Regions from separate parts of the Bradyrhizobium ganzhouense genome, predicted to be linked through region 1. Evidence: predicted binding sites of a transcription regulator. Region 1 holds the regulator's gene; each other region holds the start of a gene.

Region 1 (3,360 bases):
TGTTCGACGAGCCCTGCTCGGCGCTCGACCCGATCTCGACCGCCAAGGTCGAGGAGCTGATCCAGGAGCTGTCCGAGAACTACACGATCGCGATCGTGACCCATAACATGCAGCAGGCAGCGCGCGTTTCTGACAAGACCGCCTTCATGTATCTCGGCGAGCTGATCGAGTTCGACGACACCAGCAAGATCTTCACGTCGCCGACCGACCGGCGCACGCAGGATTACATCACCGGCCGGTTCGGCTGAGGAGACGGCACATGGGTTCTGAACATACCGCAAAGGCCTTCGACACCGACCTCCAGGAGCTCACGCGCCTGGTCGCCGAGATGGGCGGCATCGCCGAGCGCATGATCGTCGATTCCGTCGACGCGCTGATCCGCCGCGACGTCGCGCTCGGCCAGCGCGTTGTGACCATCGACGCCGAGCTCGATACGCTCCAGAAGAAGATAGAGGAGCGCGCCGTGCTCACCATCGCTCGCCGCCAGCCGATGGCGGTGGATCTGCGCGAGATCGTTGGCGCTATGCGCGTCGCCACCGATCTCGAGAGGATCGGCGACCTCGCCAAGAACATGGGCAAGCGCGTCGCGGCGCTGGAGACGGATTTCCATCCGCTCAAACTGTTCCGCGGCCTCGAGCACATGACCGACCTCGTGCAGCAGCAGGTCAAGTCGGTGCTGGACGCCTATGCCGCGCACGATCTGCCGGCGGCGATGGCGGTATGGAAAGGCGATGAGGAAGTCGACGCCATCTGCACCTCACTGTTCCGCGAGCTCCTCACCTACATGATGGAGGATCCGCGCAACATCTCGTTCTGCATCCATCTGATGTTCTGCGCCAAGAACATCGAGCGGATCGGCGACCACGCCACCAACATCGCCGAGACCGTGTTCTACATGATCGAAGGCCAGGCCATCACCGACAAGCGACCGAAGGGCGACATGACGACCTTCGCCACGACGGTCCCCAATACTTGAATCCTTAAGGAGCGACGACCCCATGGGCGCACGCATTATGGTGGTTGAAGACGAGGAAGCTCTGACCGAGCTGCTTCGCTACAACCTCGAGGGCGACGGCTATGACGTCGAGACGGTGATGCGCGGCGACGATGCCGACACCCGTCTCAAGGAGCACATCCCCGATCTGATCGTGCTCGACTGGATGCTGCCGGGCCTATCCGGCATCGAGCTGTGCCGCCGGCTGCGGGCGCGGTCCGACACCAAGCAGCTGCCGATCATCATGCTCACCGCGCGCGGCGAGGAGAGCGAGCGGGTAAGGGGTCTTGCGACCGGCGCCGACGATTACATCGTCAAGCCGTTCTCGGTGCCCGAGCTGCTGGCCCGCGTGAAGGGCCTGCTGCGGCGCGCAAGCCCCGAACGGCTCGCCACGGTGCTCGCTTTTGGCGACATCGAGCTCGACCGCGAGAAGCGCCGCGTGGCGCGCTCGGGCCGGCCGATCGATCTCGGCCCGACCGAATATCGGCTGCTCGAGTTTTTCCTGGAGCATCCCGGCCGCGTGTTCTCGCGCGAGCAGCTGCTCGACAGCGTCTGGGGCCGCGACATCTATATCGACGAGCGCACCGTCGACGTGCATATCGGCCGCCTGCGCAAGCTGCTCAATCTCGGCCGCGAGCAGGACCCGATCCGCACCGTCCGCGGCGCCGGCTATGCGCTCGACGATCGCTTTGCGAAGGCCGAGCAGGCCTAAGGCTCTTGCCAGCAAGCAAAGTAAAAGCGCGCCGAATGGCGCGCTTTTCTATTCCCCCTACCGTCCCGGCCTTGTGCCGGGACAAGGTTGCTTGAAGCTGAGCTTACCGCGGCGGCTTCGCCGGCGCCCGCCTGCGATCCGCTGCCGGCTGATACGCCACCCGCGAGTGCTGGGCGCAATAGGGCAGGCCGGAGAGCGCCTTGCCGCCGCAGAAGAAGAAATCCGCGCTCGAGGGATCGCCAACCGGCCAGTGGCAGGTCGCCTCGTTCAGTTCGAGCAGCGACAGGCGCTGGCTCATCGGCACCACGTTGTCGTAGGTGACCGGTTCAGCCTCGACCTCGACCTCGAAGGCCTGCGCCAGCGCGGTATTGCCGCGTGCAATGGGCCTGCTCACCCGCATCATGTGCTGCGCGGGACGCGCCTTGCGCGGCCGCGGAGCTGCCGAAGACGGGCTCTTGGCGCGGCCCGACAGGCCGAGCCTGTGCACCTTGCCGATCACGGCGTTGCGGGTGACATTCCCAAGCTCAGCGGCGATCTGGCTGGCCGAAAGTCCGGCCTCCCAGAGCTTTTTTAACTGCTCGACGCGATCGTCGGACCAGGTCAAAACCGTCATTGTAACCTTTCCTTCGCCGCGCGCCCGCCATCCTGGGTTCGCACAACGAATGCCTAAGCCTCGAAAAACCCGTGCCGCCGGAATCCCTTAAGGCTCGCCGGGCGCAGTGAGACGCCCGAACGTTTACGCCGGTACATGAGGACTTTTGGGATCAGAACCGCTGCACGAGATGTCGTATCTGACAAGCCAAACGCTACAATATGGCGTGACTCACGCGCAAGAGTCCGCCGACTCGCTTCCACATGTTCCGTGGCCAAAAACCCGCAAATCTGGCACCGCAAGACTACGGAATCAGAGTTTCGCGAGGCTTTCCGGGCGGCATTGACACCCGTGGTGCCAGGCATAAGATGGTGACGCGTGCCGCCCTTAAAAGGCGGCACGTTTCGTTTTCCGGACCAATGATGCGCTGCGCAACGCACGTTCAGGCCGTCCGAAACATCCAAAGAGACCATCATGACCAACAGCGCAGCGCCGCATTTGCTCCCCGTTTTCGCCAGGGCCGACATCGGCTTCGAGCGCGGCGAAGGCGTCTGGCTCATCGCAACCAATGGCGATCGCTATCTCGATTTCACCTCGGGCGTGGCGGTCAATGCGCTCGGCCATGCCCATCCCGCGCTGGTCAAGGCGCTGCAGGAGCAGGCCACAAAACTCTGGCACATGTCGAACCTGTTCCAGAGCCCGGACGGCGAGAAGCTCGCCGCGCGCCTCTGCAACGAGAGCTTTGCGGACTTCGTGTTCTTCTGTAATTCCGGCGCCGAGGCGCTGGAGGGTGTGATCAAGCTGGTCCGCCATCATCACTTCTCCAAGGGGCATCCGGAGCGCTACCGCATCATCACCTTCGAGGGCGCCTTCCACGGCCGCACGCTGGCGACGCTGGCGGCGACCGGCTCCGCAAAATATCTCGAAGGTTTCGGTCCGCCGATGGACGGTTTCGACCAGATCCCGCATGGCGACATCGAGGCCGTGAAGAAAGCGATCGGTCCGCAGACCGCCGGCATCCTGATCGAGCCGATCCAGGGCGAGGGCGGCGTGCGTTCGGCG
Region 2 (3,360 bases), 3.5 Mb from region 1:
ATCAACCAGGTCCGGCCGCTGATGGGCGCCGACCTGATCATCGTGGTGTTTGCGGTGGTGGTGATCGGCGGCATGGGGTCGATCATGGGCTCCATCGTCACCGGCTTCGCGCTCGGTGTGATCGAGGGCCTGACCAAGTATTTCTACCCCGAGGCCTCCAACACCGTCGTGTTCGTGCTGATGGTGCTGGTGCTCTTGGTGAAGCCAACGGGATTGACGGGAAGGGCAGCCTGATATGACAGCCTTGACGGACGACACGCTGCCGATGACCCCGCGCGCGATGCGTGACGAGATGATCGTCTTCGTGGTGATGGCGCTGCTGCTGGCCTCGGTGCCGTTCAGCGGCATCTACCCGTTCTTCGTGATGCAGGCGCTCTGCTTCGCGCTGCTCGCCTGCGCCTTCAATCTCTTGATCGGATATGGCGGCCTGTTGTCGTTCGGCCATGCGATGTTCATGGGCACCGCCGGCTACTGCAGCGCGCACGCGCTGAAAGTATGGGCGCTGCCGCCTGAACTCGGCATCCTCGTCGGCATCGTCGCGGCGTTCGGGCTGTCGCTCGTCACCGGCTTCATCTCGATTCGCCGCCAGGGCATCTATTTCTCGATGATCACGCTGGCGCTGTCGCAGCTGCTGTACTTCATCTATCTCCAGGCGCCGTTCACTCATGGTGAGGACGGTATCCAGGGCATTCCGCAGGGGCACATGTTCGGCGTGCTCGATCTGTCCAAGCCGACCGTGCTCTATTATGTCGTGCTGGTCGGCTTCCTCGCGGGCTTCCTGCTGATCTATCGCATCATCAACTCGCCGTTCGGCGAGGTCCTGAAGTCGATCCGTGAGAACGAGCCGCGCGCCATCTCGCTTGGCTACCGGACCGACCAGTACAAGTTCCTGGCGTTTGTCCTGTCTGGGACGCTGGCAGGCTTTGCCGGCGCGCTGAAAGTGTTCGTGGCGCAGAACGCCTCGCTCACCGACGTGCACTGGTCGATGTCGGGCGAAGTCGTGCTGATGACGCTGGTCGGCGGTCTCGGCACCATTTTCGGTCCGGTGGTCGGTGCCTTCGCGATCATCGCCATGCAGCAATATCTGGCCGGCTTCGGCCAGTGGGTGACGGTGATCCAGGGCTCGATCTTCGTGATCTGCGTGCTCACCTTCCGCCGTGGCGTCGTTGGTGAAATTGCCCATTACTTCCGGCGGTCGCTCTAAATCATTGATATTGCACCAATTTGACTGGTGCGCGAAAGCGGTGGATGGTCCGGCTCTGCGGGCGCGATGACACGCGCGCGGCGCGAAAATGGTCTATGACAGTTTTGTGACGGTCCGTTCGGGCCGGGCCATGTCCAACCGGTAGACTATCCCCATGATGCGATGGTTTCGCGCTTTCCTGCCCAAGGAAGAACGGTTCTTCGACCTGTTCGACCGCCACGCCCAGACCGTGATCCAGGGCGCGATCGCGCTCCAGGGCGTGCTGAACGGCGGCGAGGAGACGCCGGTCTACTGTCAGCGCGTCAACCAGTTCGAGAACGATGCCGACAACATCACGCGCGAGGTGCTGACGGCGGTGCGCCGCACCTTCATCACGCCGTTCGACCGCGGCGACATCAAGAACCTCATTACCTCGATGGACGATGCCATCGACCAGATGCAGCAGACCGCCAAAGCCGTGATGCTGTTCGAGGTCCGCACCTTCGAGCCGCCCATGCGCGAGATCGGTGCGCTCCTGATCGAATGCGCCAATCTGGTCGGACGTGCGCTGCCGCTGATGCAGTCAATCGGGCCCAATGTCGCGATGCTGACCGCGATCACCGAAGAGCTGACCAAGCTCGAAGGCCGCGTCGACGATCTCCATGACATCGGGCTGAAGGAGTTGTTCCTCAAGCACCGTGACGGCAGTGCGATGGACTTCATCGTCGGCGTCGAAATCTACGATCACCTCGAGAAGGTGGCCGATCGCTTCGACGACGTCGCGAACGAGATCAACAGCATCGTTATTGAACAGGTTTAGGGCAGGGGCCGCGCCGTGGATGCTGCGTTGGGTCTTCCCGTCCTGGTCGGATTGATTGCCGTCGCGCTGCTGTTCGACTTTCTGAACGGCTTGCACGACGCCGCCAATTCGATCGCGACCATCGTGTCCACGCGCGTGCTGCGGCCGCAGTTCGCGGTGTTCTGGGCTGCGTTCTTCAATTTCGTTGCCTTCACGGTGTTTGGGCTGCACGTCGCTCAAACCATCGGCACCGGCATCATCGATCCCGCGATTGTCGATGCCCAGGTGATCTTCGCAGCGCTTGTCGGCGCCATCGTCTGGAATCTCGTGACCTGGGCGATCGGCATCCCGTCTTCCTCCTCGCATGCGCTGATCGGCGGCCTCGTCGGCGGCGGCATGGCCAAGGCCGGACTATCGGCGGCGGTCTGGAGCGGACTGACCAAGGCGGTGCTGGCGATCGTGCTGTCGCCGCTGGTCGGATTCCTGCTTGCGATGGTGCTAGTTGCGATCGTGTCCTGGCTCTCGGTGCGTTCGACGCCGTTCGCGGTCGACCGCGCCTTCCGCATCCTGCAATTCGCCTCCGCCTCGCTCTATTCGCTCGGCCATGGCGGCAATGATGCGCAGAAGACGATGGGCATCATCGCCGTGCTGCTCTATTCGCAGGGCCATCTCGGCGGCGAATTCACCGTGCCGTTCTGGGTGGTGCTGTCCTGCCAGGCCGCGATGGCACTGGGCACGCTGATGGGCGGTTGGCGCATCGTCCGCACCATGGGCCTGCGCATCACCAAGCTGACGCCGATGCAGGGTTTCTGCGCCGAGACCGGCGGGGCGGCAACCCTGTTCATAGCCACCTTCCTCGGCGTTCCCGTCTCGACCACCCACACCATCACCGGCGCCATCGTCGGCGTCGGCGCGGCCCGCCGCGTCTCGGCGGTGCGCTGGAACGTGGCGAGCTCGATCGTCTATGCCTGGGTGATCACGATCCCGGCCTCGGCCATCGTCGCGGCGCTGAGCTGGTGGGCGGTCCTGATATTCAAGTAACGAGCTTCAGCCCGACAATGCCGGCCACGATCAGCCCGATGCTGGCGAGGCGAAGTGCGGTGGCCGGTTCGCCCAACAGGATGATGCCCAGCGTCGCGGTTCCGACCGCGCCGATGCCGGTCCAGACCGCATAGGCGGTTCCGATTGGCAGGGATTTGAGCGCGACGCCGAGCAGGATGACGCTGCCGGCCATCGCGGCCAGCGTCAGGGCCGACGGCACCAGCCGCGAGAACCCCTCGGTATATTTCAGCCCGATCGCCCAGCCGATCTCGAGGAGACCTGCGGCGAACAGAATGGCCCATGCCATGGCGAACCCTCCGGATATGGCAGGGTCGTC
Region 3 (3,360 bases), 420 kb from region 1:
TCGAGAAGGCGCACCAGGTGTGCCCGTACTCCAACGCGACCCGCGGCAATGTCGACGTTCGCCTGACGGTCGTCTGATCTGACGGTGGATTGGCTGGCCCGAGATCCCCCTCGGGCCGGCCGCTTCCGCTTGATTTGCCATGCCGCGGGATTGCGCGGCGACGCATACGCCCCCACGCGGCAAGCCATTGCTGGCTTGGACGAACCTCGCTAGGCCTGTGGTCAATTATCGACACAGGGGAAGCGAAGGCATGACTGAACCCGCAACCGGCGCAATGAGCGGACTGCGCGTCATCGATCTCACGCGCGTGCTCGGCGGTCCCTACTGCACCCAGATCCTCGCCGACCATGGCGCCGACGTGATCAAGGTCGAGCCACCCGCGGGCGATGAGGTACGCGACTGGGGTCCTCCCTTCCACGAGGACGACGCGGCCTATTTCGTCGGCATCAACCGCAACAAGCGCTCGATCGGCCTCGACCTCGCCTCCGAGGGCGGCCGTGTCGTGCTGCTCAAGATGCTGGAGACGGCCGACGTCCTGATCGAGAATTTCAAGCCGGGCACGCTGGAGAAATGGGGCATCGGCAACGATGTGCTCAGCAAGACATATCCGCGCCTCGTGCATTGCCGGATCTGCGGCTTCGGCGCCGACGGCCCGCGCGGCGGCAATCCCGGCTATGACGCCATCATCCAGGCCATGACCGGCATGATCGCGGCGACCGGCTCGCCCGAGAGCGGGCCGATGCGGATCGGCGTGCCCTTGGTCGACATCACCACCGGTCTTTACGCGGCGATCGGCATCCTGATGGCGCTGTCGGAGCGGCAGCGCTCGGGCAAGGGCCAGTTCCTGGAGACGACGCTGTACGAGACCGGCCTCGCCATCATGCATCCGCACACCGCGAATTATTTCATGCATGGCAAGCCGCCGGGACTTACCGGCAACGAGCATCCGAACCTCGTTCCTTACGCGATCTTCCCGACCAAAACCGACAACATCTTCATCGGCGTCGGCAATGACGGCACCTTCCGCAAGCTCGCCAAGGAGATCGGCAAGCCCGAGCTCGGCACCGATCCGCGCTTTGCCCGCAACAAGGACCGCATCGCCAATCGCGACGCGCTGCGCGCGGAGCTTGCCGCGGTGTTCAGCCAGCACGAGGCCGAGCCGCTGTGCAATCGCCTGCTCGCCGCAGGCCTGCCCGCAGGTCCCGTGCAGAAGATCGACCAGGCATTGTCCAACCCGCACACGATCGCGCGCGGCGATGTCATCGAGAAGGACTGGTACAAGGGTGTGGCCTCGCCGATCCGGCTCGATCGCAGCAAGCCGAGCCTGCGCCGCCTGCCGCCGAAGTTCAGCCAGCACTCCGTGGAGGTGCTGGGCGAGTTCGGCTACTCACAGGCGGAGATCGACGCGATGGTCAAGAGCGGCGTGGTCTGCGGGCCCGAGCGCAAGCGCTAAGCCTTCACGGCGGTGCGCTCCCTCTCCCGCAAGCGGGAGAGGTTTAGAGAGATCTGCAAATGCCGCAGTGCGGCGCGGGCACTGGTGTGCACCGCGAACGGAGGAGGCTGCGCGCGGCGCGTTCGCCTATTTGATGGCTTCCCTTTTCCGGCGCTTGCCGCTTTCGTTTCGGCCGCTTACACAGTCATGTGAACGTCATATGGCGCTGCTAGCGCAAGCGATCTTTTTGACGGCCAAGGGAGGTTACTTGATGGCTCTTCGACATTTTGGGGCGGCTGCCGCTGTTGCAATCGCGGTTGGCATGACGGCTTCGCCGGCGCTGGCCGTGACTGAAATCCAGTGGTGGCATGCGATGACGGGCGCGAACAACGACGTCATCGTCAAGCTCGCCAACGACTTCAATGCGTCGCAGAGCGACTACAAGGTCATCCCGACCTACAAGGGCAGCTATCCCGACACCATGAACGCCGGCATCGCCGCCTTCCGCGCCGGCAACGCACCGCACATCATGCAGGTGTTCGAAGTCGGCACCGCGACCATGATGGCCGCGACCGGCGCCGTGAAGCCCGTCTACAAGCTGATGGCCGACGCCGGCGAGAAGTTCGATCCGAAGAACTATCTGTCCGCGATCACCGGCTACTATTCGACCTCGAAGGGCGAGATGCTGTCCTTCCCGTTCAACTCGTCGTCGACCGTGATGTGGGTCAACCTCGACGAGCTGAAGAAGGTCAACGCCGAGATCCCGAAGACCTGGCCCGAAGTGTTCGAGGTCGCCAAGAAGCTGCACGACAACGGCCATCCGACCTGCGGCTTCTCCGGCTCCTGGGTCACCTGGGTCAATCTCGAGCAGCTCTCCGCCTGGCACAACGTGCCGCTCGCCAGCAAGGCCAACGGCCTCGACGGCTTCGACACCGTGCTCGAGTTCAACGGACCGCTCCAGGTCAAGCATCTCGAGAAGCTGGTCGAGCTCCAGAAGGACAAGACCTACGACTACGCCGGCCGCACCAGCCAGGGTGAAGGCCGCTTCACCTCGGGTGAGTGCGCAATCTACCTGACCTCGTCGTCCTTCTTCGGCAACGTCAAGGCGCAGGCCAAGTTCAACTTCAACGCCGTGCCGATGCCGTATTATCCTGACGTCAAGGGCGCGCCGCAGAACTCGATCATCGGCGGCGCCTCGCTCTGGGTCATGGGCGGCAAGTCGGCCGACGAATACAAGGGCGTCGCAAAGTTCCTGACGTTCCTCTCCGACACCGATCGTCAGGTCTACATCCACAAGGCCTCCGGCTATCTGCCGATCACCAAGGCCGCCTATGAAAAGGCGAAGGCGGAAGGCTTCTACAAGGATCAGCCTTATCTCGAGACCCCGCTGCTCGAGCTGACCAACAAGGAGCCGACCGAGAACTCCCGCGGCCTGCGCCTCGGCAACATGGTTCAGCTGCGTGACGTCTGGTCGGAAGAGATCGAGCAGGCGCTGGCCGGCAAGAAGACCGCCAAGCAGGCGCTGGATGCCTCGGTCGAGCGCGGCAACACGATGCTGCGTCAGTTCGAAAAGACCGCCGTGAAATAAGGCGAAGGCGCCGGCGGTGCCGCACGATCAGCGGCCCGCCGGCGCCACCCCATCATGCAAAAGCAAGCGATTTTCCAATCAAAGCTATTGCCGTACTTGCTGGTTGCCCCGCAACTGGCAGTGGTTCTGATTTTCTTCTATTGGCCGGCCTTGCAGGCGGTGATCCAGTCGTTCCTGCTCCAGGACGCTTTCGGTCTCTCGTCGAACTTCGTCTGGTTCGATAATTACATCGAGCTGTTCAAAGACCCCGCCTATTTTGAAGCGATCGTCCGGACCTTCATCTTCTCGTTTGCGATTGCCGTGTCGTCGCTGTCCTTCGCGCTGCTGCTCGCCGTGATGG
Region 4 (3,360 bases), 3.6 Mb from region 1:
GGTTGCGCGGCATCATATCGGCCGACGAGATATACACAGCTGCTTTCGCGCTCGGCAGGCCCTGGCCCATGCCGAAGCAGTAGATTCGGCCGTGTTCCAGGAAGCGTCCGATGATCGACTTGACGCGGATGTTCTCCGACAGGCCGGGAATGCCCGGGCGCAGGCAGCAGATACCGCGCACCACGAGCTCAACCTGCACGCCGGCCTGTGATGCTTCATAGAGCGCGTCGATGATATCGGGGTCGACCAGCGCGTTCATCTTCATCCAGACCGCGCCGGGCTTGCCGTGACGCGCGTGCTCGGTCTCGCCCTGGATGTGCTCGATGATGCGCTTGCGCAGGGTCAGCGGCGACACTGCCATCTTTTCCAGATCGCTCGGCGCGGCGTAGCCCGTGATGAAGTTGAACACGCGCGCGGCGTCACGGCCGATGGTCGGTTCCGAAGTGAAGTAAGAGAGATCTGTGTAAATACGCGCGGTGACCGGGTGATAATTTCCGGTGCCGGTATGGACGTAAGTGGTGAGGCTGCCGCCCTCGCGGCGCACCACCATCGAGAGTTTTGCGTGCGTCTTCAGCTCGAGGAATCCGTAGACGACCTGCACACCGGCGCGTTCGAGGTCGCGCGCCCAGCGGATGTTGGCCTCTTCGTCGAAGCGCGCCTTCAACTCGATCAACGCGGTGACGGACTTGCCGGCTTCGGCCGCTTCCGCCAGCGCGCGCACAATCGGCGAGTTGTTGGAGGTGCGATAGAGCGTCTGCTTGATCGCGACGACGTCAGGATCGCGCGCGGCCTGTTGCAGGAACTGCACGACCACGTCGAAGGATTCGTAGGGGTGATGGACGACGAGGTCCTTCTGCCGGATCGCGGCAAAGATGTCGCCGCCATGCTCGCGCACGCGCTCGGGATGGCGCGGCACGTAGGGGGTGAATTCGAGGTCGGGCCGGTCGAGCCGCGTCAGCTGCGAGAGCTCGTTCATGGCGAGCACACCATCGACCAGGAACACTTCGTCGTCGGCGGCCGACAGGGCGTGCTGCACGAAGCTGCGCAGTTGCTCCGGCATCTTGGCGTCGATCTCGAGCCGGATCACCGATCCGCGTCGGCGGCGCTTCAGCGCGGTCTCGAACAGGCGGACGAGGTCTTCGGCCTCTTCCTCGATTTCGAGCTCGGAGTCGCGGATGATGCGGAAGGCGCCCTGGCCGTGGAGATTGTAGCCGGGGAAAAGGCGATTGATGAAAAGGCCGGTGACCTGCTCCAGCGAGATCAGGCGGACCACCTTGCCGTCGCCCGGCAGGCGGATGAAGCGGTCGATCTTGCCGGGCATGCGGATCAGCGCGTTCATCTGCTTGCCGTCGATGGCGCGCGTGAGCTGGAGCGCGATGGTGAAGCCGAGGCTCGGGATGAACGGGAAGGGGTGGGCCGGATCGATCGCCAGCGGCGTCAGCAGCGGGAACACGTTGTTGAGGAAATAATCCTCGAGCCAGGTCCGCTCCGCCTTGGTGACCTCCTTGCCGTCGAGCAGCACGATGCCGACCTCGGCGAGGGTGCCGCGCAAAGCGGCCCAGATCGCCTGCTGGTCGGACGCAAGCTGCGAAACGGTGCGGTTGATCAGCGCGAGTTGCTCGGACGGGGTCAGGCCGTCGGGCGCGCGCTCGGCGATGCCCTCGCGCACCTGCGCCTTGATGCCGGCGACGCGGACCATGAAGAATTCGTCGAGGTTATTCGCGGAAATCGACAGGAATCGTACCCGCTCCAGCACAGGGTGGCTGGCGTTGACCGATTCCTCCAGGACGCGGCGATTGAAATGCAGCCAGGAGAGCTCGCGATTGATGAATCGCTCAGGGCTCGATGCGATCGCCGGCAGGCCCTCGGTTTCCGTGACTTTCTCTTTTGTTTCAACAGCTTGCGCGGAATCCATGAGAAGTCGGTCCATCCAGTTCGCCCCAATTTGCGACTTGTGCGCAAAACCGGCCGGAGCATGTGTTAGCGCGATGACGTTTCAATGACATTGACGTTCCGCAGGCCGGCCGCGTCAAGCGGACCCAACGGGACCCATGGGATCTGGCGGTCAGGCGTCCCGGAGCAGCTCGGCGGCAAGCGCCCGGGTGACGGGCCGGCCGAGCCGGAGCGCCTCGCTGTCGAGCAGTTCAACGGCGCGCCGGGCGGCGGCCGACGACCGCTCAAGCCGGGTTGCGAGGTAGCTCACCACGCTTTCGTCCACGGAGAGCTGGCGATCGGCACAGAACTTGATGATCAGGCCGCGGAACAGCTGGTCGTCCGGCGGCGCCAGCGAAATCACGGGGATCGTCCGAAGCCGGGAGCGGAGGTCGCGGAGCTCGACCTCGATCGCCGCCGGCGCTTCGCGGCCGGTGAAGAGCACATAGGCGCCGTCCTCGCGGGCGAGGTTCATCAGATGGAAGAGCGCGCGCTCGTCGAAATCCCTGGCCTTGAGATCCTCGACCACCAGTGCGCCGGTCGCGAGCGCGCCGGGGACGCTGGCCGCGGTCAGCGCGTTAGCCGTGGTCGAACGTGCGCCGGCCTCCTCGGCCCAGATCGCGGCGAGATGGCTCTTGCCTGAGCCTTCCGGCCCGGCGAGCCACATGATCCGGTTCGGCCATTCCGGCCAGCCGTCGATCAGAGCGAGGCCGGCGGCATTGGCAGGGCCCTCGAGGAAATTGTCCCGGCTGAGGCTCTCCGCATGTGGAAGCGAAAACGCCAATTGTCGGGGATGAACGCGGCCTGCCACGCTTGCTTTGCTCCGTGCCGGCGCGCCGGCTTTGTCTGAAGAGGATAGACTTGTTCGATCGGGAGTTGGCCTTTTGCGGGGCCGCCTCCCGGCTCATTTGGCCTCAATAGTACTCATGTGCCGCAGCCACTCGACGAGATACAGCGACACCGAGGACAGTGTGAACACCGTAACGAGGCCCATCAGGATCATATCATAGGGCCCCGGCTTGAAGCCGAATGCGAGCGAGGCCAGCACCAGCGCCGCATAGGCCACCTGGGCCGTGGTGTTGAGCTTGGAGACCATCGAGGGCTTCATCTCGACCGGCTTGTCGAACAGCCATGACACGATCACAGCCGTGACGATCATGATGTCGCGCGACACCACCAGGATCACGATCCAGCGCGGAATGTCGCCCCAGATGCCGAGCGCGAGGTAGATCGACACCAGCAGCGCCTTGTCCGCCAGGGGGTCGAGCAGGGCGCCGAGCTCGCTGGTCATGTTGAAGCGCTTGGCCAGGAAGCCGTCGACGGCGTCGCTGATGCCGGCGACCAGGAAGACGGCGAACGCCACCTCCATTTGGCTCGACACGATGGCCCAGACGATGATCGGGACCAGCATGATGCGGCCCAGGGTTA

The links. Region 1 encodes PhoB, which activates phosphate uptake and scavenging genes when phosphate is short. Its sites were predicted from a motif close to TGTCATNNANCTGTCAT; they were not measured.
Region 2: the regulator PhoB is predicted to act here: its motif matches at 1,300-1,316, upstream of ACLFLU_RS19595 (DUF47 domain-containing protein).
Region 3: the regulator PhoB is predicted to act here: its motif matches at 1,636-1,652, upstream of ugpB (sn-glycerol-3-phosphate ABC transporter substrate-binding protein UgpB).
Region 4: the regulator PhoB is predicted to act here: its motif matches at 1,989-2,005, upstream of ACLFLU_RS19960 (RNA degradosome polyphosphate kinase).

Annotation. Positions count from the first base shown of each region.
Region 1 covers NZ_CP181318.1:822,855-826,214, forward strand. The annotation lists gene pstB (phosphate ABC transporter ATP-binding protein PstB) at 1-248, shown strand, start outside; gene phoU (phosphate signaling complex protein PhoU) at 260-976, shown strand; gene phoB (phosphate regulon transcriptional regulator PhoB) at 999-1,706, shown strand; gene ACLFLU_RS03800 (GcrA family cell cycle regulator) at 1,810-2,319, opposite strand; gene ACLFLU_RS03805 (aspartate aminotransferase family protein) at 2,773-3,360, shown strand, end outside.
Region 2 covers NZ_CP181318.1:4,322,586-4,325,945, forward strand. The annotation lists gene ACLFLU_RS19585 (branched-chain amino acid ABC transporter permease) at 1-234, shown strand, start outside; gene ACLFLU_RS19590 (branched-chain amino acid ABC transporter permease) at 236-1,204, shown strand; gene ACLFLU_RS19595 (DUF47 domain-containing protein) at 1,359-2,003, shown strand; gene ACLFLU_RS19600 (anion permease) at 2,019-3,023, shown strand; gene sugE (quaternary ammonium compound efflux SMR transporter SugE) at 3,016-3,330, opposite strand.
Region 3 covers NZ_CP181318.1:406,662-410,021, reverse strand. The annotation lists gene ACLFLU_RS01960 (organic hydroperoxide resistance protein) at 1-77, shown strand, start outside; gene ACLFLU_RS01955 (CaiB/BaiF CoA transferase family protein) at 251-1,453, shown strand; gene ugpB (sn-glycerol-3-phosphate ABC transporter substrate-binding protein UgpB) at 1,704-3,020, shown strand; gene ugpA (sn-glycerol-3-phosphate ABC transporter permease UgpA) at 3,075-3,360, shown strand, end outside.
Region 4 covers NZ_CP181318.1:4,395,200-4,398,559, forward strand. The annotation lists gene ACLFLU_RS19960 (RNA degradosome polyphosphate kinase) at 1-1,915, opposite strand, end outside; gene ACLFLU_RS19965 (chromosomal replication initiator DnaA) at 2,066-2,743, opposite strand; gene ACLFLU_RS19970 (CDP-alcohol phosphatidyltransferase family protein) at 2,837-3,360, opposite strand, start outside.